3 regions of the Azonexus sp. MM2026_4 genome follow, and region 2 is predicted to be linked to each of the others. Evidence: riboswitches for the same ligand, from Rfam matches in the RefSeq annotation. Region 2 holds a riboswitch; each other region holds the start of a gene.
The links. A riboswitch is a leader RNA that binds a small molecule or an ion and turns the genes downstream of it on or off. The one in region 2 is predicted to bind cobalamin.
Positions count from the first base shown of each region.

Region 1: linked by a shared signal. The riboswitch ahead of AC0KWY_RS00085 (TonB-dependent receptor domain-containing protein) and the one ahead of cobT (nicotinate-nucleotide--dimethylbenzimidazole phosphoribosyltransferase) in region 2 are both predicted to bind cobalamin.
Region 3: linked by a shared signal. The riboswitch ahead of AC0KWY_RS13100 (TonB-dependent receptor domain-containing protein) and the one ahead of cobT (nicotinate-nucleotide--dimethylbenzimidazole phosphoribosyltransferase) in region 2 are both predicted to bind cobalamin.

Region 1 covers NZ_CM148380.1:28,608-37,985, reverse strand. Annotated here, with positions in the region: gene AC0KWY_RS00090 (sensor histidine kinase) at 1-1,095, opposite strand, end outside; cobalamin riboswitch at 1,253-1,459, shown strand; gene AC0KWY_RS00085 (TonB-dependent receptor domain-containing protein) at 1,563-3,425, shown strand; gene AC0KWY_RS00080 (DEAD/DEAH box helicase) at 3,462-7,667, opposite strand; gene AC0KWY_RS00075 (hypothetical protein) at 7,776-8,099, opposite strand; gene AC0KWY_RS00070 (short-chain fatty acyl-CoA regulator family protein) at 8,086-8,250, shown strand; gene AC0KWY_RS00065 (SPFH domain-containing protein) at 8,511-9,378, shown strand, end outside.
Region 2 covers NZ_CM148380.1:3,196,078-3,205,455, reverse strand. Annotated here, with positions in the region: gene AC0KWY_RS15060 (sensor histidine kinase) at 1-319, shown strand, start outside; gene AC0KWY_RS15055 (LTA synthase family protein) at 405-2,411, shown strand; gene cobC (alpha-ribazole phosphatase family protein) at 2,390-2,923, opposite strand; gene AC0KWY_RS15045 (adenosylcobinamide-GDP ribazoletransferase) at 2,911-3,672, opposite strand; gene cobT (nicotinate-nucleotide--dimethylbenzimidazole phosphoribosyltransferase) at 3,675-4,718, opposite strand; cobalamin riboswitch at 4,813-4,951, opposite strand; gene AC0KWY_RS15035 (AAA family ATPase) at 4,987-6,558, opposite strand; gene AC0KWY_RS15030 (ATP-binding protein) at 6,555-7,715, opposite strand; gene cobU (bifunctional adenosylcobinamide kinase/adenosylcobinamide-phosphate guanylyltransferase) at 7,846-8,397, shown strand; gene AC0KWY_RS15020 (class I SAM-dependent methyltransferase) at 8,398-9,069, opposite strand; gene AC0KWY_RS15015 (cobyric acid synthase) at 9,121-9,378, opposite strand, start outside.
Region 3 covers NZ_CM148380.1:2,770,496-2,779,873, reverse strand. Annotated here, with positions in the region: gene mdcA (malonate decarboxylase subunit alpha) at 1-544, opposite strand, end outside; gene AC0KWY_RS13145 (TRAP transporter large permease) at 558-1,910, opposite strand; gene AC0KWY_RS13140 (TRAP transporter small permease) at 1,912-2,463, opposite strand; gene dctP (TRAP transporter substrate-binding protein DctP) at 2,460-3,485, opposite strand; gene AC0KWY_RS13130 (GntR family transcriptional regulator) at 3,679-4,365, shown strand; gene AC0KWY_RS13125 (sulfite exporter TauE/SafE family protein) at 4,372-5,172, opposite strand; gene AC0KWY_RS13120 (EVE domain-containing protein) at 5,169-5,621, opposite strand; RNA gene ssrS (6S RNA) at 5,689-5,868, opposite strand; gene AC0KWY_RS13110 (cell division protein ZapA) at 5,893-6,219, opposite strand; gene AC0KWY_RS13105 (hypothetical protein) at 6,219-6,416, opposite strand; cobalamin riboswitch at 6,531-6,736, shown strand; gene AC0KWY_RS13100 (TonB-dependent receptor domain-containing protein) at 6,842-8,671, shown strand; gene AC0KWY_RS13095 (FecCD family ABC transporter permease) at 8,678-9,378, shown strand, end outside.

The DNA.
Region 1 (9,378 bases), 1.5 Mb from region 2:
CAGCAGGGTTTCCAGCACCAGCAGCCCGATCACGCCGACAATCTGCCAACGATAGGTTGCCCAGAGCGAAACGGGCCGATTGATGATCACGGCGCCGGCTGGCAGATCGTCCTCGCTGACGCCAAAACGCTGCATCACCGGATAATCGAAGATATCCTGGGTCGGCGTGGTCATGACGACGGGAATGCTGTCGGCCGGTGTCCCGTCGAGAATGCGTAGCGCCATGCCGGCCATCGTCCGCCCCTGCTCGGCGGCCGTGATGATGTGACCGCCCAGGGCGCCGGCATTGAGATGGAAGTCCCAGAACGTATAGGCGGGAAACGGACTGCCGGCGGTGATCCGGCTACCGTTCTCGGCCGGCGACAGGGCGCGGCCGCCCCCCTTGTCGCTCACCTGGCCGATCAGGAACAACAGGCTATCGGCGGGTAGCGCGGCGAGACGCCGGTGAACTTCCTCGATCGATGCATCCTTGAGCACGACGACATCGAAGCGCTTGCGCAGCTCGGGAAACACCGTTTGTTCGGCCACCTCGCCGATCCGCCTGCTGCTGGCGTCCGCCGTGGAAACGACGAAAGCCAGCGTGCGCACCCGCGGATGCACCCCGAGCGCCATGGCAACGGCATCGCCAATGGCGATTTCCTCGTTCACCCCAGTGATGTTGGCAACCCCCTCGGCCACCTCCGGGCGGAAATTGTTGTAGCCCCCGAAAACGATCGGCTGCTGCGGAAACAGGCGGGCACGATGACGGATCGCGAAATCGAAGGCGGCATTGTCGGCGACCACCACCACGTCGGGCGGGTATTCGGCGTACTTGACCGCCATCGCCTGCGCCAACGGCTCGATCTGCGCGCCGTAAGCGAAACGGCGGCTATCGAGATACTCGACGGAAAGCTCGATCTTCCTGCCGGAAGCAGCGAGGCGCGCCCGGAAAGCGTCCTCGATGCCGTCGCTCCAGGAATAGCCGCGATGGTAGGAATTGATGAAGAGGATGCGTGCCTCCGGCGTTCCCGCCGCGTTCGCGGCGCAACCCGCCATTCCCGCCAGCAAGACGAGGATGACGACGCACGAACGCAGGATGGCGGGAAGACCAGGCATGAGTTTGCTGAGTGATCAACGCTGAAAGGCATCATAGCGCACGATCCCGGACCTTTGTTTGCCGCCTTCCGTCTCACGTCGGCAGAATTGCAACGGTCGCGACAAGACCTTCGCCGGTTCCGCCCGCCCACCCGGACCAGGCGCCCCCGGCTCCGCTATAATCACGCCCGTTTCAGGTGCCGTGCGCGATATTCCTCGCCACGGTGAAACGGGAAAGCGGTGCGCCTCCGACGAGGCAATTCCGCTGCTGCCCCCGCAACGGTAAGCAAGTGCGGGCGCGCCATCGAGCCACTGGGTTTCCCCCCGGGAAGGCGGCGCGTCAAGACTTGCGAGCCCGGAGACCGGCCTGTGACGCAAGCGAAAGGACCACGGGGTGGTGGCGCCGGCTGATCCAGCCCAGTTTCCCCGTGCACTTTCTTTTCATCGCACACCGGCATGCGGGGACGCCTGCCGGCCAGGGGAAAATCATGCAAATCCGCCTCAAGCCCAGCGCAGCCCTTTTGCTGCCGCTCTTTGCCGGCAGCGCGCCGGCTGCCGCCGACCTCGGTACCGTTGTCGTCACCGCCACCCGTCAGGAAAACCGTGTCGCCGAAGTGCTCGCCGACGTTAGCGTCATCGACCGCGCGGAAATCGAACGCAGCGGCCAGGACACCGTCACCGAGCTGCTCGCCCGTCAGCCCGGCATCCAGACCGCGAGCAACGGCGGTCCCGGCACCACGACCAGCTTCTACCTGCGCGGCAGCAACTCGAACCAGACCAAGGTGCTGGTCGACGGCATCGCCATCAACTCGGCCGACCTCTCGGGCTCGCCGCTGCGCTTCCTGGCGCTGGCCAATATCGAGCGCATCGAGATCCTGCGCGGCCCGGCGGCCACGCTCTATGGCGCCGACGCTCTGGGCGGCGTGATCCACATCATCACCCGGCGCGGCGCGCCGGGCCTGCGCGCCGATGGCTACGTCGGCTACGGCAGCGACCATACCCGCGAGACCAGTGCCGGCGTCAGCGGCGGCGACGAACACTGGCGTTTCCGCGTCGAAGCCAACCACCGCGCCAGCGACGGCTTTTCGGCGCAGCGCCATGCCAGCAACCGCGACGCCGACGACGACGCCTACCGCAACACCGGCGGCAGTGCCGCGCTCTCCTTCATTCCCGCCGCCGGCCACGAGATCGGCGGCATCTGGCGGCGCAACGAGGGCCTCGTCCATTACGACAGCGGCAACCAGCCGGCGACCGGCAACTACGACGACCGCGCCCGCTTCACCACCGAGCAATGGCAGTTGTTCAGCCGCAACCGCCTGAGCGATGTCTGGACCAGCCGCCTGCAGTACGGCGAAGCCGAGGACCGCCAGAAATCCTATTACTGGGACGCCTGGGCCTGGCCGTTGCCGGTCGAGACGATCACCCGGCAGAACACGCGCAACCGGCAATTGAGCTGGCAGAACGACCTGACGCTGCCGCTCGGCAAGCTGCTGCTGGCGGCCGAACGCCAGGAGCAGGAAATCAGCCCCGACACCGGTTTTGCCCAGCGCCCGAAGGTCGACAACGACTCCGTCCTCGCCGGCTGGACCGCCAGCCTCGGCGACCATAGCTGGCAGCTCAACGCCCGCCGCGACGATCATTCCGAATTCGGTGGCGAAACCACCTGGGGCGTCGCCTACGGCTACCGCCTGAGCCGCGAACTGCGCGCCCACGCCAGCTACGGCACCGCCTTCAAGGCGCCGTCGGTGTACCAGTTGTTCATGACCTCGCCCTGGGGCAACGGCAATCCCGACCTCAAGCCGGAGAAATCGCGCAATCGCGAGATCGGGCTGAGTTGGGACAACGGCGTGCACGCACTGAGCGCCACCTGGTACCACAACCGGGTCAGCAACCTGATCGACTGGGTTTCCGATCCGGTCACCTGGATCGGCACCTACGAGAACGTCGACAAGGCCCGCCTCGAAGGCGCGACGCTGACCTACGCCGGCCGCTTCGGGCAATGGAACCTGCGCGCCAGCTACGACTGGCTGGATGCGAAGAACACCAGCAACGGTTTCGAACTGGGCCGGCGCGCCCGCGACAAGGCGATGCTCGGCGTCAGCCGCAACTGGGGGCCGCTCGAAACCGGCGTCGAAGTGCTGGGTGTCGGCAAGCGCTACAACACCAATACCGAAACCGGGCGCATGGGCGGCTACGGTCTGGTCAACCTGACCGCGCGTTACGCGATCACCGGCGAACTGGCGGTCGAGGCGCGCCTGAACAACCTGTTCGACAAGAAGTACGAAACCGCGCTCGGCTACAACACGCCCGGCATGAACGCCTTCGTCGGCCTGCGCTACAGCCCGAAGTAAGGAAACCGGCGGCGGGATTCCCGCCGCCCCCGCCCCCTACTCGCCCCGGATCAGCGCCACCAAGTCTTCCGTCGACGGCAGCGTTAACGCGTCACCCTCGTCGAGGATGCTGTCGGCCAGCGCCCGCTTGTCGTGGTGCAGGTTGACGATGCGTTCCTCGATGCTGCCCTTGCTGACCAGACGATAGACGGTGACCGGCCGGAGCTGGCCGATGCGGTGGGCGCGGCCCATCGCCTGGTCCTCGGCGGCCGGGTTCCACCAGGGGTCGGTGATCACCACGTAGTCGGCGGCGGTCAGGTTGAGGCCGAAGCCGCCGGCTTTCAGGCTGATCAGGAAGAGGTCGCTGTCGCCGGCCTGGAAGGCGGCGACGCGCTTGCTACGTTCGGCGGCCGGCGTCGCGCCGTCCAGGTACTGGTAGCTGATGCCGGCGGCGTCGAGCGGCGCGCGCAGGATCTGCAGGAAATCGACGAACTGGCTGAAGACCAGGGTCTTGTGCCCGTTGGCGGTGAGTTCGGCGGCCAGTTCGGCGAAGGCCTGCACCTTGGCGCCGACGATGCCGAATTCCGGGCTGACCAGGCGCGGATCGCAGGCGGCGCGGCGCAGTTTGGTCAGTTGCGCCAGGATGTTGAAACGCGCCTGCCCGGCCTGGGCATCGAGCGTCCCGACCTCGTCGATCGCTTGTCGGCGCAGCGCTTCGTAGTGCGCCGCCTCGGCGGACTCCGGAGCGACCGAGAGGATCAACTCGGTACGCGGCGGCAAATCCTGCAGCACCTGCGCCTTGGTGCGGCGCAGGACGAAGGGACCGATCAGGCGTTTCAGGACGTGCTGGGCGTCGCGGTCGCGGTTGCGTTCGATGGGCCCGGCGAAGCGTTCGTTGAAGCGGCCGCTGCTGCCGAGCAGGCCGGGGTTGGCGAAGCGCATGATCGACCACAGTTCGGCCAGCCGGTTTTCCACCGGCGTTCCCGAGAGGGCCAGACGGAAATCGGCCGGCAGTTCGAAGACCGCCTGCGAACGCTTGGTCGCCGCGTTCTTGATCGCCTGCGCCTCGTCGGCGACGACGGTGTGCCATGAACGGCCGGCAAAGCGTTCCTGGGCCAGTTGCAGCAGCGTGTAGGAGACGATCAGCACGTCCTGCGGGCCGGCTCCGTCGATCAACTGCTCGCGTTCGCTGTCGCCGGCCTCGCTGTAGATGCGAGTGTTCAGGCTGGGCGCGAAGCGCAGCGCCTCGGCCAGCCAGTTGCCGCACACCGAGGTCGGCGCGATGACCAGGGTGGCGCCGCCCGCTGCCCGTTCGAGCATGACGGCGAGCGCCTGCAGGGTCTTGCCCAGCCCCATGTCGTCGGCCAGGCAGCCGCCCATGCCGGCGGCGGCGAGGCGCATCGCCCACTGATAGCCTTCTTCCTGGTAAGGACGCAGCTCGGCCTGCAGGGATTTCGGCAGCTTCGGCAGGATGTTCTGGGCGGCGCGCAGGCGGTCGATCGCCTGGCGGAAATCGGCGCCGGCCTCCAGCCCGGTGCCGTCGAGCACGTCGTCGAGCCAGGCGGCGGCGATTTGCGGGACCTTGCTGCCGTGCTTGTCGACTTCGCCGACCGCCGCCAGGTCGAGCAGTTTCTGTTTCAGCGAGCGAGTCAGCGCCGCATAGACGCCGTCGCCGATCGGGATGAAGCGGCTCCGTCCGCGGGCGGCGGCAAGCAAGCTTTCCAACTGGACGACGAGGCCTTCATCGAGCGCGGCCTGGCCGGCGACGCGGAACCAGTCGCGCTCCTTGTTGACGGTGATGCCGAGCTTGCCGGGATCGACGCTGATGACGCGGACGCTCTTGCCCTTCGGCCAATCGACGGCGGCGATGCCGGCTTGCCCCGGCAGCCCCTCGACCAGCCCGAGCGCCTGCTCCGGGTCTTCGATCAGCCACTCGCCGGCCGCGGGATCGCCGATCTCTTCAAGGTAAGGAAAAGCGTCGAGCAGACTTTCGAGATGTTTCCTTTCCGCCGCCAGGTCCCGCTCGGCGCCCAGGGTTTCGCCGCCGATCGCCGCCATCAGCCGGACCCGGCCGCTGCCCACCGGCAAGCGCGGCCCCTCGGCGCCGAAGGGAGCGGCGACCAGACGCAACGACAGCGCTTCGCCGACCGGCGCCAGTTCCGCCCGCAGGCGCGTTTCCGCCGCGATCTGCCGCGAAGCCTGCGCCGCATCGGCCTGCACCTGGAAATGCCCGGCCAGCGCCTGCAAGGTCTTGTCTAGTTCGGCCTGCGCCCCCTCGGCCTTCGCCGGCACCGCGAAGCGCCCGGACACCAGTTGCGCGGCGCGTTTTTGCGCCGCCGTGTAGCGCACCAGCCGGACGCGCTGCGCGCCGTCCGGCAACAAGGTGATCAGGCGCAGCGCCTCGGCGTCGCGTTTGGCTTCCGCATCCAGGTAATAGCTGTCGGTATCCTCCGCGCGCAGGGGCGGGTTGATGCGCATGACGATCTTCTCGCCCTGGCGGACAGCTTCGAACTCGGGCGGCGTTTCGACCAGATCGACCAACTGCCCCGGCGCTTTTTCCAGGGCCACCGCCGGGTGGCCGACCAGGGCGCCAATCGCAGCGGCCAGATCGATATTGAAACGCTTGGCGTAATAGCGATCGGCGCGCAGGCAGCGGGCGACGCGGGCGTCGGCCGGCGGCAGCGCCTGATTGGCCGCCAGGCGGCCGAGCGGCAGCGCCTTCGGCGTGCTCCAGCCGCGGCTGCCGCGTTTCTGCTCAAGGGGCTTGATGTCGAGCAATTCGCCCTGCTTGCCGATGCTCAAGGTCCACAGGATGCGGGTCTTTTCGGCGTCGTCCTTGCCCTTGGCGGCGGCGGCGCCGTCGCCCGCCAGCGCCTGGAGGGCGCCGAGCACTTCGCGCCAGCGCTCGCCCTTGCCGGCGACAAAGAATCCCGCCGGCGGCTCGTCGCCGCCAAGCACGGCTTCGGCGGCGTCCAGCATCGCGAGCAGGCGCTTGAATCCGCACTCCTGCAGACGGCGGCGCAGACCGTCGAAAACCAGCGCCTTCTTGTTGCCGGCCTTGGCCACGCCCAGCGCCTCCGTGCCGACCCAGGCGGCCAGCATGACCTTCCAGAAAAGTACCAGAAAATATTGCTCGTAGCCGTTGTCCTGCAGCGAAAACGCGCCCGGCACCAGGGGCGCGTTGCCCAGTCGGGCGTCGATGGCATTGACCCAGCGCCCCCAATCGTCGTGCGCGCTGGGCGTTCGCGTGCCGGCTTCGCCGACGCAGAATTTGCGCGCCAGTTCGAGTTGCTTCGGACTCCCTTGCGCCAGCAGGGCGAGTGGGTAAAGCCAGGCGACCGAGTCCGGAAATACCCGTTTGCGCACCCCCATCTCGGTCTGACCGCGCTTGAGGGCAAGCTCGAAGGCCTGTTGCCCGCCCGCCCATTGGCCATCGGCAATCAGCTTCGCCGCCCGCAGGACATCGCAACCGGCACCGTCGATACCGTGCAGCGCCTGCTCGAGCAAGGCCGTATCGCCGCGCTGCAGCGCGAGATCGGCGAGCGCCATGCGCAGGTGGGGAGCCAGGCTATCCGGCCGGGACTGCAATCGCGCATAGGCCCAGTTGACGACCGGCAGGAAAGCACTCGACCAAAGCTTGCTGAGCGAAATGACCGCCCGGTTGGCCATTTCGGATTGCCAGTAGGGATCGAGGCGTTCGAAACTCTCGCCATCAAAGGGCAATAGAACCGCCTCCGCCGCCAGTTGCCACCAGCTCTGCTCCTCGTTGAGCACATTGGCCAGCGGCGCGATCTCTTCCCGCCCGCCCCCCGCCAACAGCATGGCGCGCAGCAGGGCAATGCTGCCAAACGGTTTGCCACGAAAGCTGTTGAACCACGGCCGGCGCAAATCGAATTGATGGACGCGGCAGACCAGTTCGACCACTCGCCGCGCTCCCTTGAGTTCGAGCAGTTGCCGGTAGAGCGGAACGCGCAGGGAATCGACCAGCCGGAAATAACCGGGGCGTTGCGCGTTTTCGTCAAGCAACTGGCGCTGATTCAGTTCCTGGAACGCCGTCCTGACCTGATCGCCGGTGAAATTGCGTCCGGCCGCATTCTTGAACTCCAGCAGCGACAGCAGCTCATGGACCTGGGTTCGGGTGCAGTACGACCACAGCAGCGCCCCCGCCAGGGCCACCTTGTGGGTGTCGGGGGACAAGCCCTGCATGTCGAATGGCGGGGCGGTGTCGGTCATCGGCGGCAGCGGAAAAAGATCGTCGGTCATAGAAGTGACAGGAGGAAAGGGCGAAAAAGCCGACGCCAAACCGCGAGTATTTTCGCACCGAACACATACCGTCAACGAGAAACCGCCATCTCCCGCTGTTTACTGAACTCAGCCTGCAAGGCTCTCGGAAAGTTCACCGCAGACGCCGAGCAGACTGACGCGGAAATCAGCCGCCAGCTCACGATACGCAGCCAGCACCGCCGCCAGGTCGGCCTGTTCGATAGCCTGGCACAGTGCTGCGCGCTGCGCCGGCGACCCGCCCCGGTCGGCGAATGCCAGCGCCGGGCCGAGGCAGAACTGCAATTGCTGGTGCAGGTTGCGGCTGACCGCCGCCAGCGGCGACTGGCCGAGCAGCTCGACCGTCCTGTGGCAAAACCCCGCCCAGCTGCCGCCCGCCGCGGCAGCCTGACCCAGCCGTGTGCGCCTCTGCATCCTCGATCTCAAGGCCATCGACGACTTCACGCCGATCGGCACCGCCTGCAAGGTCTGCCCACGCACCCGCTGCGCGCAACGCGCCTTTCCGCCCAGCGGCAACGCCCTGGTCGTCGACGAGAAGCGGCGGCATTTTTCGCCCTACGCCTGAATCGCCACGCCGCCCACGACCGCCGCGAACCCGACCTGGCAGACCACGCCAAACGACTCGCCCGGCAACTGGCACCGGTTTGCCGCCTGATTCAGCCTTTGTTCTTCCGTTTGACATGCAGTGAAAGGCCCGGGGATACTTGCCACCGATCGAGTTTTCCAGCATTGCACCTGGTGCATTTCCCGACCGAAAATCGGCATCGCGCCTTTCCGGGCGGCTGGTCTCTGGTGGTCTCAACGAATCTTCAGCGGGGAGTTGTCATGGGTCTTTTGCGGGCGGTGAGCGGTGCGGTCGGCGGTGTGCTGGCGGACCAGTGGAAAGACTTCTACACGGTGCCGGCCGGCCTGCCGTCCACGGCAGCGCTGTTTGCAGCGGTGCCGCAGGGCACCAATGCCGGGCGCGGCTCGAACACCAGCGGCTCCTCCAACATCATCAGCAACGGCTCGAAGATCGTCGTCCCCGAAGGCTACGGGCTGCTGCTCTTCCAGGAAGGCAAGATCACCGCCTTCGTCGCCGAACCGGGCGGCTACGAGTGGCGCTCGGACGACCTCAACTCGCAGTCGATCTTCGCCGGCGACAACATCGTCAGCGCGCTGATCATGCAGAGCTGGGAACGGTTCAAGTTCGGTGGCCAGCCCGGTTCGCAGCAGGCTGCGTTCTTCGTTTCGTTGAAGGAATTGCCGGACAACCGCTTCGGCACGCAGTCCGAGATCTACTGGGACGATGCTTTCCTCAATACGCAGGTCGGCGCGATCACCCGCGGTTCGTATACGCTGAAGATCGTCGACCCGATCCTGTTCGTGAAGAACTTCGTGCCGGCCAGCTACCTGCAGGCGGGCAGGGTTTTCGATTTCACCGACTTCGACAATGCCGCCGCCAGCCAGTTGTTCAACGAAGTGGTCGCTTCGCTGGCGCCCGCCTTCAGTCTGTACACCAACGACCCGGGCAAGGGCAACCGCATCACCAAGATCCAGCAGGATACGGTCGGCTGCGCCAAGAGCCTGTCCGCTGCGGTCGAGCAGGCTTACCAGTGGAAATCCGATCGCGGCCTGGCGATCACCAAGACCGCCATCGTCTCGATCGAATACGACGCGGCTACGCGCGAGTTGCTGAAGACTGTCCAGCGCG
Region 2 (9,378 bases):
CGGCGAACAGACCGATTTCGAGGAAATGCTCGGCAACCTGCTCGACAACGCCGGCAAATGGGCGAAGTTACGGGTCGTCGTCGGCGCCCGCCGGCAGCACGACGAGGTCGTCATTGCGATCGACGACGACGGCCCCGGTCTGTCGGCCGGACAGATCCGCGAAACCGGCGTGCGCGGCCGGCGCTTTGACGAAAACATCGAGGGCAGCGGTCTCGGCCTGGCGATCAGCAGCGACATCGCCGAAACCTATGGCGGCGAACTGTGCCTCGATCGATCGCCGCTCGGCGGCCTGCAAGCCAGCCTGCGCCTGCCCGGCTGAGGCACAATAGCGCTCCCGGACGAACTTAATGGCCGTTTAATTGATCTGATCCAGACTTTTCCGGCTCCGCCCCAACGAGATTTCCATGCCCCAACCTGCAATTCCCGCCTCCCGCCTTTCCCGTCTCTGGCAACGCCTCGATCTCTTCGGACCCTACGCCGGCATCGCCATGCTCTTCCTGGTCGGCCTGCCGCTGCTGACGCTGTCGCGCGCGGCGCTGATGCTGTGGCAGTCGGAACGGGTCGCCGCCACCGGCATCTGGAGCACGATGCTGCTGCAGGGCGTGCGTGTCGACGTGATCCAGCTTTCCCTGCTCGCCCTGCCCCTGCTGCTGCTTGCCCCGCTGCTCGCCGGCAAGCGCCTGTGGCCCGCCTGGCGCAAGCTGAACGTCGCCTGGATGACGCTGATGATCGCCGCCCTGGCGCTGCTCGAGATCGCCTCGCCGGCCTTCATCAACGAATACGACAGCCGGCCGAACCGGCTCTTTGTCGAATACCTGAAATACCCGAACGAAGTCGTCGCCATGCTGTGGAGCGGTTTCCGCCTGCACCTGGTCGGCGGCCTGCTGGTCACCGGCCTCTGTGGCTGGGGCGCCTGGCGCATGATGCGCGCTTGGCAACGGGCCGAGGCACCCTGGTCCGCCTGGAAACTCTGGCTCACCTGGCCGATCCTGTTCCTCGTCTGCGCGCTGGCAATTCGTTCCAGCCTGCAGCACCGGCCGGCCAACCCGGCCACCTTCGCGCTCACCGCCGACCCGATGGTCAATACGCTGATCCTGAATTCCGCCTGGTCGGTGGCCTACGCGATCTACGGCATGCAGCACGAAGCCAATTCGAGCGAGATCTACGGCAAGATGGAAACCGCCGACATGCTCGCCGAGTTTCGCCAGGCCCGCGCCAGCTTCGGCAACCCGCACCCGCTGGTCAATGACCCGGAAATCCCGACCCTGGTCAACCAGCAGGCAACGCTACGCCGCAGCAAGCCGCTGAATCTGGTGATCGTCCTCGAGGAAAGCCTGGGCGCCACCTTCGTCCAGTCGCTCGGCGGCGTCCCGGTGACGCCCAACCTGGAAAAGCTCAAGCACGAAGGCTGGTGGTTCGAGCAGCTCTACGCTACCGGCACCCGCTCGATCCGCGGCATCGAGGCGGTCACCACCGGCTTCCTGCCGACGCCGGCGCAGGCCGTCGTCAAGCTGTCGCTGGCGCAGCGCAATTTCGCAACGCTCGCTTCCATCCTCGGCCAGCACGGCTACGAGTCGGAGTTCATTTACGGCGGCGAAGCGCATTTCGACAACATGCGCGGCTTCTTCACCGGCAACGGCTTCACCCACATCACCGAGCAGAAGGACTACAAGAATCCGAAATTCATCACCGGCTGGGGCGTTTCCGACGAAGACCTGTTCGACAAGACGCACGAACGCCTGAACGCCAAACACGCCGAAGGGCAGGCCAGCTTCACGCTGGTGTTCACCTCGACCAACCATTCGCCCTTCGACTTCCCCGACGGCCGTATCGAGCTTTACGAGCAACCCAGGGCGACCGACAACAACGCCGTCAAATACACCGACCACGCGCTCGGCGAGTTCATCGCCAAGGCCAAGGCCAGCCCCTACTGGCAGGACACCCTGTTCGTCGTCGTCGCCGACCACGACATCCGCGTGCGCGGCGACAGCATGGTGCCGGTCGAACGCTTCCACATTCCTGGCCTGATCCTCGGCGCCGACCTCAAGCCGAAGCGGGTGAAAACCGTCGCCAGCCAGATCGACCTGGCGCCGACGCTGCTCTCGCTGATGGGCGTCGACGCCAAACACCCGATGCCCGGCCGCGACCTCACCCGCGAGGCCGACGACCTGCCCGGCCGGGCGATGATGCAGTACGAACAGAACTACGGCTGGATGGAAGGCAACCAAGTGGTCGTCCTGCGCCCGGAAAAGGCCCCCGCCTTCGCCCACTACGACCGCCAAACGAAGCGCCTGAGCGCCGCCGAAGCGGCGCCCGCCGACGGCGACGCCCTAGCCAAACGGGCATTGGCGCACGCGCTGCTGCCGGCTTGGCTGTACCGCGAACAGCGCTACCGGCTGCCCGAGAAATAATCGAGTCGGGTCAGGCTGCCGTACCCGGGAGCCGGCCGATGCAGCGCGCTGGCCAGCGTCTCGCCGGCGGCCGCGGCGAGCAACGCGCGAATCACGCCGGCGTGGGTGACCAGCAGATGCGCGCCGGCCGGCAGTTCATCGATGAAGGCGAGCACGCGCCGCTGCAACTGGCGCGGCGCTTCGCCGCCGGGCGGCGCGTAGCCGTCGATGTCGGCGGCCCAGGCGTCGAGTTCGGCACGCGCGATGTCGTCCCACGGACGACCTTCCCAGGCGCCGAAATCCAGTTCCATCAGCCGCGCATCGAGCCGCGGCGCCGGCTGCAGGGCTTCGGCCAGCGTCCGGCAACGCTGCAGCGGGCTGCTCCAGACCGGCAATCCCGGCGGCAGTTCGCGGCGCAGGCGCTCAACAATGGGCGCCGGATCTTCGGCCGCAATGTCGAGCTGACCGTAACAGACGCCGGGCGCGATCAAGGGGCGCGGGTGACGCACCAGGTACAGCGTCAGCGCGGCCATTGCGCGAGCAATCCGAGGTAGAAGGCGATTTCGGCGAGCTGCTGGGTGGCGCCCAGGCAGTCGCCGGTGTAACCGCCCAGCCAGCGGCGGAACTTGGCCGCCAGCCAGACCGTCGCCAGCAGCGCCAGCAGCAGGCCGGCCGCCGCTTGCGGCCAAGGAAGCCAGAGTAGCGGCGCCAGCGCGAACGCCAGGGCGAACAGCAGCGCCCCCGGCGCCAGCCGGCTGGCCAGCGGCCTGGCCTTCGACTGCGCGTCGTCGCGCACGTAGTCCATGCTCGCCAGCAACAGCGTCGCGCAGCCGCGCGAGCAGGCATGGCCGGCGAGCAGCGCCACCGGCACCAGCGCCGGATCGAGCGCCGCCAGCAATACGAACTTGCCGGTCAGCCCAAGCCACAGCGCGACCACGCCGTAACTGCCGACGCGCGAATCCTTCATGATCGCCAGGATGCGCGACTTCTCCCAGCCGCCGCCGAGACCGTCGGCAGTGTCGGACAGACCGTCCTCGTGGAAGGCGCCGGTGGCGTAGAGCGTCGCCGCCATCGCCAGCAGTACCGCCACCGATTGCGGCCAGAACTGCAGCGCTGCCAGGTAGACCAGCGCGCCAATCCCGCCGACGACCAGACCGACCGCCGGGAACCAGCGCGCCGAATGCTGCAGCGCCTCGGCCGAATGACCGACCCAGGCCGGCACCGGCAGCCGGGTGAAGAAACGCAGGGCGCCGAGGAAGTATTCGAGCTCGCGGCGCAGCATGGCTAGCCGGCGACGCCGGCCGACTCGAAACTGGCCATTTCGTTGAGAAAGGCGACCGCCGCCTGGACCAGCGGAAAGGCCAGCGCGGCGCCGGTGCCCTCGCCCAGGCGCAGGCCCAGGTCGAGCAGCGGCTCGGCTTGCAACGCCTGCAACTGGGCACGCTGGCCGGGCTCGGCCGAACGGTGGCAGAAGACGCAGTAGTCGAGCAAGGCCGGTTCGAGACGCGCGGCGACCAGCGCCGCCGCGCCGACGATGAAGCCGTCGATGAGCAGCACCATCTTCGCTTCCGCCGCCGCCAGCATGGCGCCGGCCATGGTTGCTATCTCGAAGCCGCCGAACTCGGCGAGCACGGCAAAGGCGTCGTCGTCGCCGCCAGCGGCGCGATAGCGGGTCAGCGCCTGCTCCAGCAGCGCCTGTTTACGCGCCAGCCCGGCATCGTCGAGACCGGTGCCGCGCCCGACGCAATCGGCCAGTGGCACGCCGGTCAGGCAATGGGTAATCAAGGACGCCGAAGCGGTGTTGCCGATGCCCATTTCGCCGAAACCGACCACCTTGCAGCCGGCTGCCGCCAGCCCGAAGACCACGCCCGCCCCCTGTTCGATCGCCTGCGCGCATTGCGCTGCCGTCATCGCCGGGGTTTCCAGGTAATTGGCCGTGCCCGGCGCCACCTTGAGATCGATCAGGCCTTCACGCGGGCCGCCGAAATCGTGCGCCACACCGGCATCGACCACCGCCAGGCCAAGCCCGTTCTGGCGCGCGAAGACGTTGATCGCCGCGCCGCCGGCGAGGAAGTTCTCGACCATCTGCCAGGTCACGTCCTGCGGATAGGCCGAGACACCGGCCCTGGCGGCGCCGTGATCGCCGGCGAAGACCAGCATCTGCGGCCGGTCGAGCGACGGCGTCAGCGTCTGCTGGATCAGGCCGATGCGCACCGCGAGCGACTCCAGTTGACCGAGCGCGCCGAGCGGCTTGGTTTTGCGATCAACCTTGTGTCTGAGCGAATTTTCGATGCCCCGGTCGGGGGCGACGATTGCGAACGAATGCATCCGATTCTCCAAAAGCGAAAGGGCCTCGTGCCCGCATCGTCCAGACGCGAACACGAAGCCCTGTCCACAGGCTTTCTGTTTTTCCGTCCGACAGGTCTTCTGGCTTCCGGATCGTCCCCCTGACCGCGCCTTCCCGGAGCGTCTGTTTCCGCTCGTAGTGGCCTATTGCGATCGGAGTCCCCGGTTACAGCGGCGGGCCCGCCCCGGAATAGAGTTGCCTCGCACCGGGTTCCGTTTTGTCGAACGCGGCGATTATACCCGCGCCGCGCTAGCCGGCGACCAGCGACGGCGCCATGCGGGCGAGGATCTCCCGCGCCGGCAAGCGGATTTCGGGCGCCACGTCGTTGAGCAGTTCGGCGTTGCCGGCCACCGCCGCCACCAGGGCGGCACGCACCGGCTGCAGGGACTCACCAATGCCGGAGGCGTCCAGCTCGGCCAGGACGCGCTTGCCGACCTGCAATTCCACGGCAGACGGAAGCAGCGCCACGATTACCCGCAAAAACGCCGTGCCTGCAACCACTTCGTGTTGCTGCGCGGTGAACAATCGGCGAACTTCGCTCATCAGTTCGTCGGCTTGGCGGATTGGCGGCGCTCGCGATGGCGCCGGCTCGGCGCAGCGCAACATATCCGGCCCGGCGGCGAGATCGAGGCTGTAGTAGGCATGCAGGAATCCGACCAGCCGCATCAACCTGCGCCGCGCACGTTGACCGGCGCGCATCAGGTACCAGATGTTGAAGAAGCGTTCGGCAACCTGGAAAGCCATGCGCTTGCCTTGCCCGGCCTTGACCTTTTCGACGATGCCGGCCTGGGCCAGACGATCGAGCTGGGCCGAGGCCTGGTTGACGTTCCAGCCCAGGGCATCGGCAACCTGACGAGCAGTCATCGGGTCCCAGTGCAGGGCCAGCTTATCGAGCAACAGTTGCGCCTGCACCGGCAGTTCGTCGAAGCGAGCCTTGTACTGTGGCGTCACTTCATCGAGCAGGCTCTCGAGATCGGCGCACACATCGCTATCGAATCCCTTCAACAACACGCCGTAGGCCAGCACGGCGAGACGCGGGTTGCCGCCGGTCAGCGTATGCAGCACGCGCATGCGCCCGAAATCCTCCTGCACTCGCCTGATCAGCGCTTCGGCACCGTGCCGGCGCGCGAGGTTGACGATGGTCTCGCGCATTTCCTCTTCGCTGAGACCGCGCAGCTCGTCGATGCGGAAGAAATCGTAGAAGGCACGACCGTAGTCGTAGCTGGCTTCCAGCGCCCGACTACTGGCACCGATCAGCATCAGTTGCGGGTGTTCCTGCAGGGCTTCGCGCAAGGCCCAGTCCTTGTCCTTGAGGCGGTCGAGAATCAAGTCGATGTTGTCGACGAGCAGGATCAGGCGGCGCCCCAGCTTTCCCGCGCTGCGTAGCAAGGCCTGCAGGGCACCCTCGCCGTCCTTGCGATCGAGGCGCGCAACTTCGGCGTCGATGGCGCTCATTTCGGCGGCGCGTCCGTAGCTTTCCAGGTAGCCGCCCAATGCATCAAGGCAGTTGAGCCAGAAATCGGCAAGACTGGCGACGTTGTACTGCTCCTCCGGGAAAACCAGCGGTATCCAGGCAGCGGCAAGCTCGGCGTCGTCATCAACGGCAATCGCCAGGCGGCGCAGCAGGGTGGATTTGCCCATGCCGCGCTGGCCGAGGATCAACCTGTGTTGCGGGCGAGTGCCCGGTTTTTCGCGACGGAAATCGTCGATGAAGCGGGCGAGCAGTTTCGGGCGGGCAACGTAGTAGGCGCGCACTTCGTCGCGGCTCCACAGTGCCGGGTTATAGAGGGCGGGACGTTTCAGGGCGGTATCGCGGTTCATGCCAGCCTCCGTTGCCAGAAGACACGCAGCCATTCCAGGCGGAACGCGTAGCGACCGGCGCGCTCAATTAAGTAGCCATCGCTGACCAGCACTTCGAGCAGGTAGTTGAGCGTCTTGTCGCGCACAGCCGGATCGCCGATGGCGGCGGCCAGCGCCTGCGCCAGGTTTTCCCGGGTGTTGCCCGCAGTCAACCGGCAGATTTGCGTCAAAATCCTTACTGCGTGCCCCGCCTCCGGCTGGCCGAGTTCCTCGTCCAGGCGCTGGCGCCAGTAGTCGAAATGGTTGCGGTAGCCCATGCCCAGCAGTTTCTCGAATACCAGCTCGACCATCGCCGCATCCGGCGCCCGACCGCATTCCTCGCTCTCTTCGCGCAGATGCTCGAACATCAGTTGCAAGTAGTAAGGCACCGGCCAGCCGACACGCCCGACGATGGCGGCACGCAAGCCTTCGTCAAGTTCGATCGCGTAGCTCTTGGCCAACTCGCCAAGGAAACGACAGGCGCTTTCCTCGCTGAAGGCATCGAGCGGAAACGGTTCCAGATCGTTTATCGTGTCACTCAGGCCGAGCCGTGCAGCGAGCGTATCCAGACCGATGGAGCCGGCAAGCAGCCATTTGATGCGTCGATAATGGGTTTGCCGCAGGTCGCGCAACCAGTACAGGAAGGCCCGCGCCCGGCGCCGACCGTCGTCCCCCTGCTGCAACAGGTTGATGATGAAGACCGGCAATTCGTCGACACACACCAGCCAGTCGTCGTTGCCATCTGCCAGCGCCTTGCCCAGTTCCTCGCCGGCCTCACGCCAGCTTTCAGGCCGGGCTTCGTGCCAATCGATACCCAACGGCCCCAATTTGACGCTCTTGATCTTGTCGAACAAGGCCTTTCGACGCTGCTCGATGCTGTGCTCGGTCGCCAGAGCCTTGAACAGTTCGCGAATGCAGTCGCTCTCGCTTTCGCACTTGGCAAAACTGCAATGCACGGCGTAGCGCCCGTGCTGCCGAGCGGTGGCGCACAGGCGCAGGATCAGCGAGGTTTTGCCGATTCGGCGCGGGGCAAGCATCAGCAGGTGGCTGCCTTCCAGCTTGCGCCAGGCGCGCGCCTGCTCCTGCTCGCGGTCGAAAAAGTCTTCGCCTTCCACCGGATTGCCGACACTGATTTTCATCGTCGCCTGCCAACAGAAAATTTGTACAACCATTCTGTTGCAAAACTTTTTTGTTGTAAAGCCGTTTGCGTACGCTCATTCGCACCCGTTCAACTTCACTAAAAACAAGGGAGACGCCACAATGCCGGCCATGGCAAAAAGCATTCTGATCCTCGGCGGCGCCCGTTCGGGCAAGAGCCGCCACGCCGAGCAAATCGCCGCCGCATCCGGCCAGCGGGTCATCTACGTCGCCACCGCCGAGTCGCGCGACGGCGAGATGGCGCGCCGCATCGCCCACCACCGCGAACGCCGCCCGGCCGACTGGGGCTGCGTCGAGGAACCGCTCTACCTGGCTGCCCGCCTGCGCGAACTAGCGGAGTCCGACACCTGCCTCCTGGTCGACTGCCTGACGCTGTGGCTGTCCAACCTGCTCTTCGCCGGCCGCGCCGCCGCCCAGACCGAAGCCGGCGAGGCCATCGACTGCCCGCTGTTCGCCGGCCAGACGGCGGCGCTGGTCGATGCGTTGCCGCAACTGCCCGGGCAGATCGTCCTGGTCTCCAACGAAGTCGGCTGGGGCATCGTGCCGATGCATCCGGTTTCACGCCTGTTTGCCGACGAACAGGGGAGACTCAACCAGCGCATCGCGGCGGTCTGCGAGCGGGTGACGCTGGTCGCCGCCGGCCTGCCGCTGACGCTGAAGTAGTCAGCCGCGTTTGCGCAGCGTATAGACACGCCACATCGCGTAGCCGGGCAGAAAATCCTTGTAGCCGACGACGTCGAAACCGACGGCGGCGAACTCGGCCTCGATCACCTCACGCGCGACGACGAAACGGTTGTTGTTGACCAGCCGCCGCGCTTCCAGCCGGGCCCGCCGCCAGGCCTTGAAATTGCCGTCCACCCACAACGAAAGGACGACGGTTTGACGGGAAACGCGGTGGAACTCGCGCAGCATCGCCAGCCGGTGCGCCGGCTCGGCGACATGGTGCAGCAGGCGCATGCTGAACACGCAATCCACGGCGCCGTCGGCCAGCTCGATGGCGAAGGCCGAAGTCTGGAAGGTCTCGACGCGGGCAACGATCTCCGGCGCCTGCGTAGCGCGGGCGACAACAATCATGTCGGCCGAGTTGTCGGCGGCGAGGATGCGACGCTCCGCCCGTTCCGCCAGCATCGGCCAGAAACGCCCGGCACCGCAGGGCAGGTCGAGGACGCTCGCCGGATCGCCGGCCAGCGCCAGCGCCGCCCGCGCGATCTGCTGCTCGCGCCAGTCGGAAAGACGGCGCATCAACCCGGCCCGGTGCTTGTGAAAATACTGCTGCGCGTGCTGGCGGTCGTACTTGCGGGAAAACTCGAGTTCGATCGGGGCCGGTTGTGTCATGGGCTGAATCCAGAAATGTACGATCCTGGATTCTAGGCAGCCCCCTCTTAATCAATCATGAACGGATTGCGACTGATTGCTACCGGATGTTTCCGCAGCCACCCCGTACTTGCCGGCGAGCAAAGGCAACACGGCGGCCAGTCTTTCCCAATCGAAGGCTGCCTCGACCGAATCGGCCAGCCGTTCGAGATCGGCCTCGCGGCGGGCGGCGAAATCGACATGGTCGACCTCGCCGGCACCGGCCCAGTGCAAGAGCGCGGCCAAGGCCTCGGGATGATCGAAAACGCCGTGGCAGTAGGTGCCGAGCAC
Region 3 (9,378 bases), 430 kb from region 2:
CGGTCGCTTCGACGATGGCCGGCGTATCTTCGGTGTTCGGCCCGAGGTAGAGATTGCCCTGGGCGTCCGCCGCCTGCGCCGCGATCAGCGCGATGTTCGGCGTCAGGTCGAGGAAGTAGCGGCCGAACAGTTCGAGATAGGTGTGGATGGCGCCGATCTCGATGCGCTGTTCCTGCACCAGCTTGGCCAGGCGGGCGCCCTGCGGGCCGCTGAAGGAAAAGTCGAGGCGGTTTGCCAGGCCGCGCTCGAAAAGGTCCACATGGCTCGGTAGCGCCAGGACAGACTGGACCATCTGGAGTTGATTGATGCGCGCCGGATCGCAGTCGGCCAGCGACTCGGCGAGGAAGTCGGCCTGCTTCTGGTTGTTGCCTTCCAGGCAGACGCGGTCGCCCGGCTGGATGATGGCTTCGAGCAGGTCGATGATGCGGTCGGCCGGGATTTCCTTGCCGTTTTTGCCAACCAAGCCGAGGCTGGCCGCCCGTTCGAGGCGCTTGCCGCGGCTCTGGCGCAGGCTGTCCCATTCGCGATGAAGAGGTGCGTTCATGATCGTCGCCTGCTCAGCTCGCCACGCCCATGACCACGTCCGGCAACCAGGTTGCGATACCGGGGAACAGGCAGAGCAGGATTACGGCAAGGAACATCAGGCCGACGAAGGGCAGCACGCCCCAGACGATGTCCTTGAGCGGAATGTCCGGTGCGACGTTCTTGATGACGAAGATGTTGAGGCCGACCGGCGGATGGATCAGGCCCATTTCCATGACCACGGTCATCACGATGCCGAACCAGATCAGGTCGAAACCGGCATCTTTCAGCGGCGGCAGGATGATCGGCGCAGTCATCAGGATGATCGAGACCGGCGGCAGGAAGAAGCCGAGAATGATCACGAAGATCAGGATCGCCGAGAGCAGCAGCCACTTCGACAAGTGCATGGCGACGATCCATTCGGCCGCCGACTGGCTGATGTGCAGATAGCTCATCACGTAGGAGTAGAGCAGCGACATGCCGATGATGAACATCAACATCGTCGATTCCTTGAGCGTGCTGTTGAGGATCGGCTTCAACTGGTGCGGCCGCCAGACGCCGTAGATGCCGGCAATCAGCGCAAGAGCCAGAATCCCGCCAAGGCCGGCGGTTTCCGACGGTGTTGCGTAGCCACCATAAAGCGCAGCCATGACGCCGATCAACAGCAGCACGAAGGGAATGACGCGCGGCAGCATGCGGGTCTTGTCGGCCCGGGTCATTTTCATTTCGTCGAGGTAAGCCGATTTGGCGCCGCCGGAATGCCAGACGTCGAGTGCCGAGTTGTATTCGACCTTGAAGCGGAACACGGCGTAGCCAGCGAAAAGACCGACCAGCAACAGTCCCGGGAAGATGCCGGCAAGGAACAGACGGCCCAGCGACTGCTCGGCGGCGACCGCGAAAAGGATCATCGTGATCGACGGCGGCAACAGGATGCCGAGCGTCCCGCCCGCCGCGATGATGCCGGCGGCGAAGCCCGGCGAATAACCGCGCGAGCGCATTTCCGGAATGCCGGCACCGCCGATCGCGGAGCAGGTTGCCGGGCTGGAGCCGGCCATCGCGGCGAACAGCGCGCAGGCAAAAACGTTGGCAATGCCCAGACCACCGGGAATCTTGTGCATCCAGGCATGAATCGCCAGATAGAGATCGGCACCCGCCCGCGAGCGGCCGATGGCGGCCCCCTTCAGGATGAACAAGGGAATGGACAGCAGCGTGATGTTGGCCATTTCCTCGAACACGTTCTGGGTAATCGTGTCAGTGGCCGCGGCCGGCATGAACACCAGCATGAACAGCACGGCAATGGTGCCGAGGGCAAAGGCAATCGGGATGCCGGAGAACATCACGATCAGGGTGCCCAGCCCGTAGAGAATGCCAATAGTGGATTCGGCCATGTTATTTCTCCTTGCGAACGAGGCCGGCGACCAGTTGCAGCAGGATCTGCAACGACAACAGAGTCATACCGAGGGTCATGAAGCCGTAGGGAATCCACAGCGGTGGCGCCCACGAGGACGAGGTCGTCTGACCGTCAACCCAGGCTTCGTGCAGCAGCAACATCGATTTCCAGGTGAAGAAGCTGCAGAACAGGAAGGACACCAGATCGCAGAAGATCAGCCGCAGCTTGTTGATGAAGGGCGGCAGCAGGCCGCCCAATGCCTCGATGCCGATGTGGCCGCGCTGCGACTGGACGTAGGCGGCGCACATGAAGGTGGCACCGACGAGCAGGAAAACCGACATCTCGTCCTGCCAGTCGGTCGGGATCTTCAGGAAATAGCGCAGGAAGACGCTGCTGCACAGGATCAGCGAAGCGGCGAGCAGCGCGATGGACGACAGGAACATGATCGCCGTGTTCAAACCCTGCATCAGGCGATTGATTCCCCCCAGAATCCCCTCCTCGGGGATTTCGGGCGCCTTGACGGCGCCCTCCAGTTCGAAGCCGTGGCTCACAGCGTTGCCTCGGCCAGCTTGAGGATGCGGGCGCAGCTTTCATTCTTGCCGGCGAAGTCCTTCCATGCCGTATCGCGGGCAATCGCCTGCCAGCGCTTGACGGTCGCGTCGCTCATGTCATAGGCCTTGCCGCCAGCCTTCTGATAGACCGCCGCCACTGCCTGGTCGTCAGCCTTGGCGCCTTCCAGCGCGAAAGCCTCCATCTCGGCACCGACTGCCATGATCACATCCTGCTGCGCCTTCGGCAGCCTCTCGAAAACAGCACGCGAGATCAGCAGCGGCTCGAACATGAACCAATAGGTCTTGCCACGTCCGGTGGTCAGCGCCTTGCCGACTTCTTCCAGGCGGAAGGAGATCAGGCTGGTCGACGAAGTCATTGCCGCATCGAGCGCGCCGGTCTGCATCGCGGCGTAGATTTCGTTCGAAGGCAGGGTCAGCACGGTGGAACCGGCCGCCTTCAACACCATGTCCATTTCGCGACTGCCGCCGCGTACTTTCAGGCCCTTGGCGTCTTCCGGCTCGATGATCGGCTTGGCGCGGCTGGCAACACCACCTGCCTGCCAGATCCAGCTGACGATCAAAACCCCCTTGTCGGCCAGGATATTGGCCAGCGCCTTGCCAATCTCGGCCTTCTTCCAGCTTACCGCTTGCTCGTAGGAAGTGACGATGCCCGGCATCAGGCCGATATTGGTTTCCGGCACTTCGCCGCCGGCGTAGGACAGCGGAACCAGTGTCATGTCGAGCGCCCCCTTGCGCACCGAACTGAACTGGGCGTTGGTCTTCATCAGCGATGAACCCGGGTAGACCGTGCCTTTCAAGGCACCATTGGTCCGCTTGGCAATCTCGGCACTGAAACGACGGCAGAGGCGGTCGCGGAAGTCACCTTCGGTCGCCGTGCCGCCGGGAAACTGGTGCGAAATCTTGAGTTCACCGGCTGTTTGCGCCCACAGCAGATTGGGAGCGAAAGCCAAAGCTGGCGTAGCAGCCAGGCCTTTAAGGATATTGCGCCGTGTTTCGTTCATGATGTCTCCTCCTGATGAATGAACAAATAACGAAGACGGTGAAACCTCACTGGCTGGCTCCTCCTCGCCTCAGGAAGGCCGCTCTATTGTTTTGTGTTCAAAAATCACCGTCGTGTATACAAGATATCAGAGATTGAATACTGGTCAACTAATTTCGTATAATTCAATCACTGCCAATCGTTGGAGACCAAGCGTGAACAGTCCTGTTGAAATTCCAGCTACCGCACGACAGTCGGAGCGGCTTGGCGAGTTGATCGAAGAGCGCATCGTTACTGGTGTTTACCCGCCTGGTACGCGACTTGACGAGCAAGAACTCGCCGATACCTTCGGCGTCTCACGAACCCCAGTACGCGAAGCGCTGATTCAGCTTTCTTCGGCTGGCTTGATCGAGATTCGTCCTCGGCGCGGCGCCACCGTGCCGGAAGTGGGGGCCGATCGGGTCTGCGAGATGTTCGAGGTGATGGCCGAACTGGAGGCCATGTGCGGGCGCCTGGCCGCCCGGCGGATCACTGCGGGCGAGCAGCTTGCCCTGCAGGAGGCGCATCGTGCCTGCGAAGCGGCGCGCGATGCCGGCATGCCGGATGTCTATTACCAGTTGAATGAGGTATTCCACCAGCGCATCTACGAAGCCAGTCACAACGGCTTTCTGGTGGAGCAGGCGACTGCCCTGCACCGCCGCCTGCGTCCCTACCGGCGGCTGCAACTGCGCGTCAGGAATCGCATGGCGACATCGTTCAACGAGCATCAGGCCATCGTCGATGCCATAGTCAAGGGGGACAGCGACCTCGCCTCGGCACAATTGCGAGCCCACGTGACGGTCCAGGGCGAACGCTTTGCCGACCTTGTCGCTACCTTGCGCGACTTCAAGGCCGGCACTTGATCCGTTTCAGCCGATCAGGCTATGCAGCATCTTGGTGGCGAGCAAGGCGAGAAAACCGCCGAAAGCCCGTTTCAGTTGCTTGACCGGCAATTTGTGCGCCAGTCTGGCACCGACCGGTGCCATCAGGATGCTCATGACGACGATGCCGATGAAGGCGGGCAGATAGATGTAGCCCACCGTGTAATCGGGCAAACCGCTATCGCTCAGACCGGCAACGAGATAGCCGAGCGCCCCGGCGACGGCAATCGGGAAACCCAGCGCTGACGAGGTACCGACGGCGTTGTGGATCGCCACGTTGCAGAACAGCATGAAGGGCACCGAGAGGAAACCGCCGCCGGCGGCAACCAGACTGGAGATGACGCCGATAACGCCCCCGGCGATGAAGCGCCCCCAGCCATTGGGCATCTGGCGATGGGCGTGCGGCTTGAAATCAAGCATCATCTGGATGGACGCGTAATAGACGATAACGACGAAAATCGCCGTCATCGGTCCGGTTGGTACCTGGCCGGCAACCAATGAGCCGCCGAAGGTGCCGAGTACCAAGCCGGGTGCCATCGTCCGAACGATGTCCCAGCGCACGGCGCCGTGCGCATGATGGGCGCGCATGCTCGAAATCGACGTGAACATAATGGTCGCCATCGAGGTGCCAAGCGCCAGATGCATCACGTGCGCGGGCGGGAAATCCTGGGCGACGAACAGCATGTACATGAAAGGCACCAGCGTCAGTCCTCCGCCAACGCCGAACAGGCCGGCGACAAAGCCGCCAAAAATTCCCAGCAGAGGATAAGTGAGCCACCAAAGCGTCATGTATCGGTTTCCAGCAAGCGGTTAATGAAGATCCATTCGGCCGTCGTCACCGGCGTGATCGACAGCCGGTTGCCGCGCGCCAGCACGCGCATGCCGGCCAGTTCCGGATGGCGGCGCAGCTCGCCGAGGCCGAGCAGCCGGGAGCGGCTGACGAAACGCACGTCGCGCAGCCACCAGCGCGGCTGTTCGTGTGTCGATTTCGGGTCGTGATACTTGTCGGTGGCGGAAAACTGGGTCGGGTCCGGATAGCTGTCCGAGCAGATTTCGCAAATGCCGGCGATGCCCGGTTCGGCACAGCCGGAATGGTAGAAGAAGGCGAGGTCGCCGGGCTGCATGGCGTCGCGCATGAAGTTGCGCGCCTGGTAGTTGCGCACGCCGGTCCACGGAAAGGCGCGTTGCGGCGCGGCCGCCAGATCGTCGATCGAAACCTCGTCCGGTTCCGATTTCATCAGCCAGTACTGCATCTTCCGGTCACAAAATGAAAACAGGTGGCAGACCAGCTGCCACCTGTCAAAAAAAGCCCCCGCGAGTGCCGTCAGGCCGGCATCCTGAACCTGGGTTCAGAGTGGCTGCTTCCCTTCCGCATCAGGCACGTTCGACGAAGAGCGCGCACAACAGCGGGTTTCTGGTCCGCAACCGATGCCAATCAGCATTGGTTCAAGGAATATATGGCCTTAACAAACACCGCAGGGGACACTCGGCGGGCCACCCCGCAACCGGTCAGAAGTCCAGTTGCTGCTGGGGTGCCAGCACGGCATCCAACCGTGCTCCCATGACTTCGATTCTACGCTTCGTTTCCGGCGACGCAACCGTTTCTTGGTTGTCTTCCGGCACGGGCTGGCCGAGGTGCTCGTGGGCGATGTTGAGCGCCGCCATCACCGCCACGCGTTCGGCGATGGTGCTGCGCGTGCGCTGGGCGATGTCGCGCATCTTGCCGTCGACCATGTTGACCGCCGCCAGCAGGGCATCGCGTTCTTCGGGCAGGCAGGCAACGCGGTACTCGCGGCCCATGATCTTGACGTCGAGAAAATTCTGCTCGCCGCTCATCAGGCATCCTCGGGAATCTGTTCGATCAGGCCTTCGAGGCGTTCGCGGGCGGCCGTCATGGTCGACCGCAAATGCAGGCGTTCCGCTTCGGCAGCGGCGATCTGGTTCTTCAAGACTTCGTTTTCGGCGCGCAACTGGTGCACCAGGGCGACGACCTGATCGATCTTGGCTTCGAGCGCTTCGAGTTCGCTATTCATGGGCCGCACTATAGAGGGATAAATGTAGTCCGGTCAAGGACTAAGCGGCTATTTTCAAAGTGATTTATTGCTTTGGCGCCGGGGCGTGGCTCGCGCTGCTCGGAGCGGCGATGTAGAATGCGCGGCTTGTCAGGTGCCGTACTCGGAATTCATTCCATACGGTTAAACGGGAAAGCGGTGCGTCTCCAACGAGACCAAGCCGCTGCTGCCCCCGCAACGGTAAGCAAGTGCGGGCGTATCACGAAGCCACTGGGGAAACCTGGGAAGGCGATGCGTCAAGACTTGCGAGCCCGGATACCGGCCTGCCATGCCTCACGGAAATGCCACGGGGTGGTGGCGCCGGTTTCTCGACCTGCGCTCCGCCCGTGCGTTTCCTTTTCAACGCATTCCGGCATGCGGGGACGCCTGCCGGGAAAGGGAAAACCATGTCCATCCGTTTCCGGCCCCTGCTCGGCCTGGTACCGGCCGCTTTCGTCGCGGCCGCTGGCGGCGCTGAATCCGTCAGCCTCGACGATGTCGTCGTCACTGCCACCCGCCAAGCCATGCGTGCCGACGAAGTCCTCACCGATACGACCGTCCTCGAGCGCGCCGAGATCGAGGCCGCCGGCCATTCCAGCCTGGAACAGATCCTCGCCGCGCAACCCGGCATCCAGATGGCGGCCAACGGCAGTCCGGGCGCAGCGTCCTACTTGTACGTCCGCGGCGCCAATCCCAAACACGTCCTGCTGCTGATCGACGGCATGCGCGTCGGCTCGGCAACTTCCGGCGAGCCGACCTGGTCGCGCATCCCGGCGGCGCAGATCGAGCGCATCGAGATCGTCCGCGGGCCGGCGTCGTCGCTCTACGGCAGCGATGCGATCGGCGGCGTGGTCCAGGTATTTACCCGGCGTGGCAGCGGGCCGCTGCAGTTCTCGGTGGCGGCCGGCGGCGGCAGCGACGGCGCCCGCTCGGCCAGCGCCGGGTTGGCCGGCAGCCAGAGCGGCTGGCGCTACGCGCTGAATCTGAGCGAAGACGCGAGCGACGGCTTCAACAGCAAGCCGAAGGACCCGAAAGCCAATCCCGACCGCGACGGTTTCCGCAACCGGGCGGCCGCCGGCAGCCTCGGCTACCAGTTCGCGCCCGGCCACGAACTCGGCCTGACTGTCCTGCATGCTGAGGGGCGCAGTCGCTACGACGGTTCCGGCGCCAAGGTGAACTGGGTCAATAGCACGCGCAACGGCGCGGCCAGTCTGGTCCTGCAGAACGCCCTGAGCGCGCAATGGACCAGTCGCCTCAGCGTCGGCCGCAGCATCGACGATTCCAGCAACCTCAAGGACGGTATCCGTAACAGCCGTTTCAACACCGAACAGCGGCAATACGCCTGGCAGCACGACATTCAGGGCAGCCTCGGCAATTTCCTGGTCGGTGTCGAGCGTCTCGAACAACAGATCGACACCAGCGGCAACTATGCCCGCGACGAGCGCCGCAACGACGCCGTCCAGCTCGGCTGGAACCGCGGCTTCGGCGCGCACCGGCTGCAGGCGTCGGTTCGCCACGACGACGATTCGCTGTTCGGCGACAAGACTTCCGGCTCGCTCGCCTACGGCTACCGCTTCTCGCCCAACTGGCGGGCCAGCCTGAGTGCCGGCACCGCCTTCAAGGCGCCGACCTTCAACGAACTCTACTATCCGGCGAGCGGCAGCTACGTCGGCAACCCGGACCTGCGCCCGGAGTCGTCGCGCAACCGCGAAGCGGCGCTGCATTACGAAACCGGTGCCCAGCATGTCTCGCTGACCTGGTACCTCAACCGGATCGAGGACATGATCGTGTGGACCAAGGTCGGCGCGCTGAATCAGCCGACCAACGTCGAAAACGCACGCATCGAGGGAACGACGCTCGCCTGGCAGGGGCGACTGGCCGGCTTCGACCTGCAGGCCAGCCACGACTGGCTGGACGCCGCAGACCGCAGCAACCACCGCCAGTTGCCGCGTCGGGCCCGGCACACGGTAGCGGCGGCGGTGGCGCGCAGCGTTGGCGACTGGGACTGGCGGGTCGAGCTGACGGCAAGCGGCAAGCGCTACGAGTACAAATCGAATGCGCGCGTCGGCCTGAGCGGCTACACTCTCGCCAACCTTTACGCCGCCTACCGTTTTTCGCCGGACTGGGCCGTCTTCGCCCGCATCAACAACCTGTTCGACCGCGACTACACGCTCGCCGACGGTTATGCGACGGCGGGACGCAACGCCTTCATCGGCATCCGCTACAGTCCGAAGTAAGTCCGCATGCCGACCCGTCGCCGCGCTTTCCTGATCCTTTCCTCGCTCGCCCTGCTTAGCCTGGCGAGTTTTGCGCTGGCGCTGGCGGCCGGCAGCCTGCGCGTGGCGCCGGGGGAAATCGTCGCCGCGCTGTTTGGCCAGGGCGAAGGGGCCGGCGACGTGGTCGTCCAGTTGCGCCTGCCGCGCGCCCTCGCCGGCTTTGCCTGCGGTGGCCTGCTGGCGCTGGCCGGCGCGCTGATGCAGGTGCTGCTGCGCAATCCGCTGGCCGATCCCTATGTGCTGGGGATTTCCGGTGGTGCCGGAGTCGGCGCGATGTTCGCGATGCTGCTCGGGTTGCCGCTGCTGGCTGTCGACGGACTGGCCTTTGCCGGCGCTTTCGGCGCCATGTTCCTGGTTTTCGGGCTGGCGCACGGCGACGGCAGCTGGACGCAGACCCGCCTGCTGCTCACCGGCGTCATCGTCGCTGCCGGCTGCGGCGCGCTGATCGCGCTGATGCTGTCGATTGCCGAAGAGAGCAAGCTGCACGGCATGCTGTTCTGGCTGATGGGCGACCTCGGCCAGACCTTCACCTGGTGGCCGCCGCTGCTGGTCCTGGCGCTGGCGCTGCTGGCGGCCATGCCCTTCGCCCGCGAACTCAACCTGCTGTCGCGCGGCCTGATGCAGGCGCAGGCGCTGGGGGTGGCGATCGACCGCCTGCGCGTCGCCAT